Linked DNA regions of Chelativorans sp. AA-79. The protein of the gene in region 1 interacts with the protein of each later gene in a pairwise test. Links are inferred from orthologs where the notes say so. Each region holds a gene or a part of one and is shown in the gene's direction. Other genes may lie near its edges. The genes, in order: sfsA and PVE73_RS02095.

Region 1 (3,147 bases):
TGCGGGCGGCACTCTCGCGCTTCGGCGAGACGGGCTTCGCCATGGCCGTCTGCACCAACAAGCTCGAGGGGCTGTCGCGTACCCTGCTCGAAGCGCTTTCGATGACCGAATGGTTCGAAGCGATCTGCGGGGCCGACACGTTCGCGCACCGCAAGCCCGACCCGCGCCACCTCGTCGATACGATCGAGCGCGCCGGCGGCGACCGCGACCGCGCCGTCATGGTTGGCGATTCGCGCACGGACATCGACACCGCCAAGGCGGCGGGCATTCCCGTGGTGGCCGTGGATTTCGGTTACACGGACCGGCCGGTGCACGAATTCGAGCCGAGCATCGTCATCTCCCATTTCGACGATCTGACGCTGGAACTGGCGGACAATCTCATCAAATCCGCCGCCGGCCAGCCAGCCGCTTGACTTCACCGCCGGGGCTCCCTTATATCCCCGCGCGCTTGGCGATTTGCCGCCGGGCGGGCGCGTAGCTCAGCGGGAGAGCACACCCTTCACACGGGTGGGGTCGTAGGTTCAATCCCTACCGCGCCCACCATCTCCCACGCCCGCTTTCCCCGATCCGCTTCCGCAGAACGCGCGAGCCTTTCCAACGCGAAAAGGACCGCCAAGCAACGTTCTCAGGGCGCGGCGGTTGCACCGAAATTGAGCTTGGCGAGCTTGCCCGCGGTCAGACGCACCATGCGCGGATTCTCGGTCGTGAGCCGGTAGCCCGTCGGCAGCGAGCGCGTGTCGACCTTCATGACGAAGTTCGATCCCGTGGGGCCCTCGGGCAGATCGGCGCAGGCCACATGGAAACGCCCGCGCTCGTCCGTGATGACGATCCAGCCCTTGGGCGTGACGATGCGCACACCTGCAAGGCCCTGCTCGCCCTTGTCCTGATAGCCGTTGCCGTTCTGGTCGTCGAAGACCTTGCCGATGATCTCGGCGCATTCGAGAGGCTGCGCACCGGCACTCGCACAAACGAGCAACGAGAAGGACAAGGCCGCGGCCGCCACCGAAGGGAAATACATCAGTCGGTTCGTGGCCACTGCGGTTGCCCCTCTTGCCTCATCCTCCACATGAGGCCGGACAACGGCGTTCCCGTCAAGCCGTCACTGGCCTTGGCATTTGACCTTCCTGCCCCACCGGCGATATTCACGCACGACTTAGCGCACATGATCCTCCTCCGCCCATGAAATTTCCCGCTCCGCTGACCGAAGCCCGGCTCGTCCGCCGCTACAAGCGCTTCCTTGCCGACGTGGTGCTGGCCGACGGAACGGAACGCACCGTTTCGGTGCCCAACACCGGCTCGATGCTCGGCCTGACGGCGCCGGGCTCGCGCGTCCTTCTGTCCAAGTGGAACAATCCCCAGCGCAAATATCCTTACATGCTGGAGATCGTCGAGGCGGACGGAACGCTGGTGGGCATCAATACCGGCCTGCCGAACCGGCTGGCGGCGGAGGCGATCCGCGCCGGGCTCGTGGGTGATCTCGGCAGCTATCCCGTGATGAAGCCCGAGCAGCGCTATGGCGAGCGCTCGCGCATCGATTTCCTGCTGGAGCACCCGGAGCGTCCGCCTGTCTATGTGGAGGTGAAGAACGTCCACTTCATGCGCGAGAAGGGCCTGGCGGAGTTTCCCGACACGGTGACGGACCGCGGCGCGCGCCATCTCGACGAGCTTGCCGCCATGCGCGCAGCCGGCGCCCGCGCCGTGATGATTTACGTGGTGCAGCGCGGCGACTGTTCCCGTTTCCGGCTCTGCAGCGACCTCGACACGACCTATGCCGCCGCATTCGCGCGCGCGAGAGGTGCAGGGGTTGAAGCTTTCGTGCTAGGGTGCCAAATCTCTGCAGACGCGATCACGCCCGATCGCCTGATCGATATGGAATTCCAGGACAAGCCCTGATGGTTACTTATCTCGACGCGGACACCGCCCCCCTTCGCAACACCGGGCAGATCCGGCTCTATGGCGAGGAGGGCTTCGAGGGCATGCGTCGGGCGTGCCGCCTTACGGCGCGCTGTCTCGACCAGCTGACCGAGCTCGTGAAGCCGGGGGTGACGACGAACGCGATCGACCGTTTCGTCTTCGAATTCGGCATGGACCATGGGGCGATCCCGGCGACGCTCAACTATCGCGGCTACACCAAATCCACCTGCACCTCGATCAACCATGTGGTCTGCCATGGCATCCCGGACGACAAGCCGCTCAAGGAAGGCGACATCGTCAATATCGATGTCACCTATGTTCTGGATGGCTGGCACGGGGATTCGAGCCGCATGTATCCGGTAGGGACCATCAAGCGCGCCGCCGAGCGGCTTCTGGAGGTCACGCATGAGTGCCTCATGCTGGGTGTGGCGGCGGTAAAGCCCGGCGCGCGCACAGGCGCCATCGGCGCGGCCATACAGGCCTATGCCGAAGGCCAGCGCTGCTCCGTCGTGCGCGACTTCTGCGGCCACGGCGTGGGCCAGCTCTTCCACGACGCGCCGAACATCCTGCACTACGGCAGCCCGAACGAAGGCGTTGAGATGCGGCCCGGCATGATCTTCACGGTCGAGCCCATGATCAATCTCGGCCGGCCGCATGTGAAGGTTCTGTCGGACGGCTGGACGGCGGTGACTCGCGACCGCTCGCTGTCCGCCCAGTACGAGCACAGCGTGGGCGTGACCGAAGACGGCTGCGAGATCTTCACATTGTCGCCGGCCGGGCTCGATCGCCCCGGACTTGCCTGATACACTCGTGATCGCGGCGGGGGCAGCGTTTCATGAGCGACGGCGACGACCACGGTTTTTTCGGCGAGGGCTCCTTGCGGCCTGCGCCGAAGACCTCCGAAAAATCCGGTAAAGCAGACGCCAGGAAGCATTACGAAGGGCATCGGGAGCGCCTGCGCCAGCGCTTCGACGAGGCGGGCGTGGAGGCACTTGCGGATTACGAGCTTCTCGAAATGGTGCTCTTCCGCTCGGTTCCGCGCGCCGACACCAAGGGGCCGGCGAAGGAACTGCTCAACCGCTTCGGCTCGATCGGCGAAGTCCTGGGTGCGCCTGAAAGCCGCCTGCGCGAGGTGCCGGGCATCGGCGAGGCGGCCGCGCGCGACCTGAAGCTGGTCGCCGCCCTCACGCAGCGTATGCTGAGAAGCCAGGTGCGCGGCAAGCAGGTGCTCTC
Region 2 (3,317 bases), 2.0 Mb from region 1 along the record:
CAGGCCGCGGCGGCGGTCGGCCAGATTGCATTGGCTGGCGCTTGGTCAGGTGAACTTGGCCGCCACGGCCTCATCTCCGGCCAGGTGCTCGTCACGCTCGGCGACACGGAAGAGCGGCGACGGTATCTCAATGCCCGCGCCACCATCTCGACGCTGCTCAAGATGAGGGCCATTCCCGTCATCAACGAGAACGACACGGTCGCCACCAGCGAGATCCGCTACGGCGACAATGACCGGCTGGCGGCGCGCGTGGCCACCATGATGGGCGGCGATCTGCTCGTTCTGCTTTCCGACGTGGACGGGCTTTATACCGCAGCCCCTGAACGCGATCCGACCGCGCGCTTTATTCCGGTGGTGGATAGGATCACACCGGAGATCATGGCTATGGGAGGCGCGGCGGCCTCCGATCTCTCGCGCGGCGGCATGCGCACGAAACTCGATGCCGGGCGCATTGCGACGGCTGCCGGCGTGGCCATGATCATCGCCTCGGGCAAGCAACTTGGCCCGCTGAGCGCAATAGATCGTGGTGCGAGGGCCACTCTTTTCAAGCCGAGTCCGATGCCCGTACGGGCCTACAAAACCTGGATTGCCGGGCAACTCGAGCCGGCCGGCCGCATCGGCATCGACGATGGTGCACTGAGGGCGCTGCTCCAGGGAAAAAGCCTGCTGCCGGCGGGTGTGAAGCGTGTTGAAGGTGCATTCTCGCGCGGGGACACGGTGGCCATCATGGGGCCGGACGGGCGCGAGGCGGGCCGGGGGCTGGTTGCGTATGATGCGGCGGATGCCGTAAAGATCGCGGGGCTCAAAACCGGAGATATCGCTGCGGTTCTCGGTTACGAAGCGCGGGCGGCGATGGTGCACCGGGATGATCTGGTGCTTTCGCAGCCCACGGGCGAGGCGGACAAGCGAAAGGTGGAGGGGACCGATGTTGCAGGCGCATAAGGGAGCCGTAAAGGACATCAGTGAACTGATGGCAGAGCTTGGGCAGCGTGCCCGCGCCGCCGCCCGGCCACTTGCCATTGCCAGTGCGGAGCGGAAGAACACGGCCCTTCTCGCCATGGCCGACATCCTCGAAGCAAACAAGACAAGGATCCTGGCCGCCAATGCGGCCGATATGAAGAAGGGAAAAGCTGCCGGTTTGTCCAGCGCCCTCCTCGACAGGCTGAGACTGGACGACAAGCGTATTGCCGCAATGGCCGAGGGAGTCCACGCGATTGCCGCTCTCGAGGATCCGGTCGGTAATATAATCGCCGAATGGGACAGGCCGAACGGCCTGCACATCGAGCGCGTGCGCACGCCGCTCGGGGTTATAGGCGTCATTTACGAAAGCCGGCCCAATGTGACGGTGGATGCCGGCGCGCTCTGCCTCAAGGCCGGCAATGCCGTGATTCTCCGCGGCGGTTCGGATTCGGCCAATTCGTCTGCGGCGATCCACGGCTGCCTCGTTGAAGGGCTGCTGAAGGCGGGCCTTCCGGAAGACGCGATCCAACGCGTGCCGGTGACCGATCGCGCGGCCGTTGGCGAGATGCTGAAAGGCCTCGACGGCAATCTGGACGTGATCGTGCCGCGAGGAGGACGCAGTCTCGTCGAGCGCGTGCAGAACGAAGCGCGTGTGCCGGTCTTCGCCCATCTTGAAGGCATCTGCCATCTCTATATCGACAGGTCGGCCAGACTCGACATGGCGGTACCCATCGCAGTCAACGCCAAAATGCGGCGGACAGGCATCTGCGGCGCGGCGGAAACGCTGCTGGTTGATCGGGTGGCGGCCGAGACCCATCTCGTGCCCGTCCTTGAAGCGCTTGCCGACGCCGGCTGCGAAATCCGCGGCGATGAGGGAGTGTGCGAGCGCTTTCCAAAGGCGAAGCCCGCGTCGGAAGAGGATTGGCGCACCGAATACCTGGACGCGATCATCTCGGTGAAGCTGGTCGACGGCATTTCCGGAGCCATCGAACACATCGAGATCTATTCCTCCCATCATACGGAGGCCATCGTGGCCGAGGATACTGTCGCCGTGGAGCGCTTCTTCAACGAGATCGACTCGGCCATCCTGCTTCACAACGCCTCGACCCAGTTCGCCGATGGCGGCGAGTTCGGTATGGGCGCGGAGATCGGCATCGCCACCGGCAAGATGCATGCACGCGGGCCGGTGGGCGTCGAGCAGCTCACCTCCTTCAAATACCGTGTGCGCGGCACCGGCCAGACAAGGCCCTGAAACCGTGGTTTCGGCGGGGGAGGAAATTCAGGCGCATTACCTGCGCATGCCGCATGTGGAGAAGGGCATGGCGGTGGGACTTTTCGGCGGCTCCTTCAACCCGCCCCATGCCGGGCACGCGTTGGTGGCCGAGACGGCGCTTCGGCGACTCGAGCTCAATCAGCTCTGGTGGATGGTATCGCCCGGCAATCCGCTGAAGGACCACAGCGGGCTGGCGCCGCTTTCCGAGCGAATTGCGCGCTCGGAAGCCTGCGTGACCGACCCGCGCATCAAGATCACCGCCTTCGAGGCCGGATACCGCATCCGCTACACGGCCGACACGGTCGAGATCGTGCAGGCGCGCAATCCGGGTGTCCATTTCGTCTGGATCATGGGCGCGGACAGCCTGCGCACGTTCCATCGCTGGGAGCGGTGGCGGACGATCGTACGCAGCGTGCCGATCGCCGTGATCGACCGGCCTGGGGCGACGTTGTCCTTTCTCTCTTCCACCATGGCCAAGGCCTTCGACCACGCGCGCATCGACGAGGCGGACGCGCCTCTTCTTGCCCGCATCAAGCCGCCCGCCTGGACCTTCATTCACGGGCCGCGCTCCTCGCTTTCTTCCACCGCGCTGCGCGCGGAAGCCGGCTGGCGAAAATCTCCGGCCGGCGGAAACGATCAGCCGGGGGACCGGCCCGGAAAGGAACCGAGGCGACTGCCGTAAGCACATGTCCGCGGCAGAGCCGAGCGGAAGCGGCAGGGAACGCCCCTTCTACCGACGCCTTTCCCTCACGAGAAGGAGAACTTGTCTTGAAACTGACAAGCTTGTCTGCCTATCTATAGGTTATCGTGCAGTATGTGCTGCGCGATTTCGTTGTTCTTATTGGAAAGGAAAGACACTGAGAACAGCACTTCAGAGGAAGGCAGCCATCTTGCCTTCGCCGGCCGGGACACGCGAAGAGAGCCTGTCACGCGCCTTAGAAGCAGCGCTCCAGAGTCTGGAAGACTCGAAAGCGGAAGATATCGTTTCCATCGACATTCAGGGCAAGTCTCCGCTGGCGGACTACATGATCGTAGCCTCCGGCCGGTCGCACCGTCATGTAGCGGCCGTATCGGAGCACCTTAT

The links.
Region 2: the proteins of sfsA (region 1) and PVE73_RS02095 interact in binary tests that used the Escherichia coli proteins (3 or more experiments, as listed by UniProt). The link is inferred for Chelativorans sp. AA-79 from one-to-one orthologs.

What each region holds. Positions count from the first base shown.
Region 1 is NZ_CP120361.1:2,449,245-2,452,391, reverse strand. What follows is about bases 208-3,036. They hold sfsA (DNA/RNA nuclease SfsA), read left to right. Parts: upstream 208-1,179; coding sequence 1,180-1,893; downstream 1,894-3,036. Other genes in these bases: radC (DNA repair protein RadC), read left to right, coding at 2,750-3,036; map (type I methionyl aminopeptidase), read left to right, coding at 1,893-2,717; PVE73_RS11880 (hypothetical protein), read right to left, coding at 626-1,036; gph (phosphoglycolate phosphatase), read left to right, coding at 208-413. In the rest of the region: more of gph, read left to right, coding at 1-207; more of radC, read left to right, coding at 3,037-3,147. UniProt on the Escherichia coli protein: Binds to DNA non-specifically. Could be a regulatory factor involved in maltose metabolism.
Region 2 is NZ_CP120361.1:425,238-428,554, reverse strand. Bases 70-3,068 are described here. They hold PVE73_RS02095 (glutamate-5-semialdehyde dehydrogenase), read left to right. Parts: upstream 70-925; coding sequence 926-2,212; downstream 2,213-3,068. Other genes in these bases: PVE73_RS02090 (nicotinate-nucleotide adenylyltransferase), read left to right, coding at 2,259-2,915; proB (glutamate 5-kinase), read left to right, coding at 70-942. Outside these bases: more of proB, read left to right, coding at 1-69; rsfS (ribosome silencing factor), read left to right, coding at 3,124-3,317. UniProt on the Escherichia coli protein: Catalyzes the NADPH-dependent reduction of L-glutamate 5-phosphate into L-glutamate 5-semialdehyde and phosphate. The product spontaneously undergoes cyclization to form 1-pyrroline-5-carboxylate.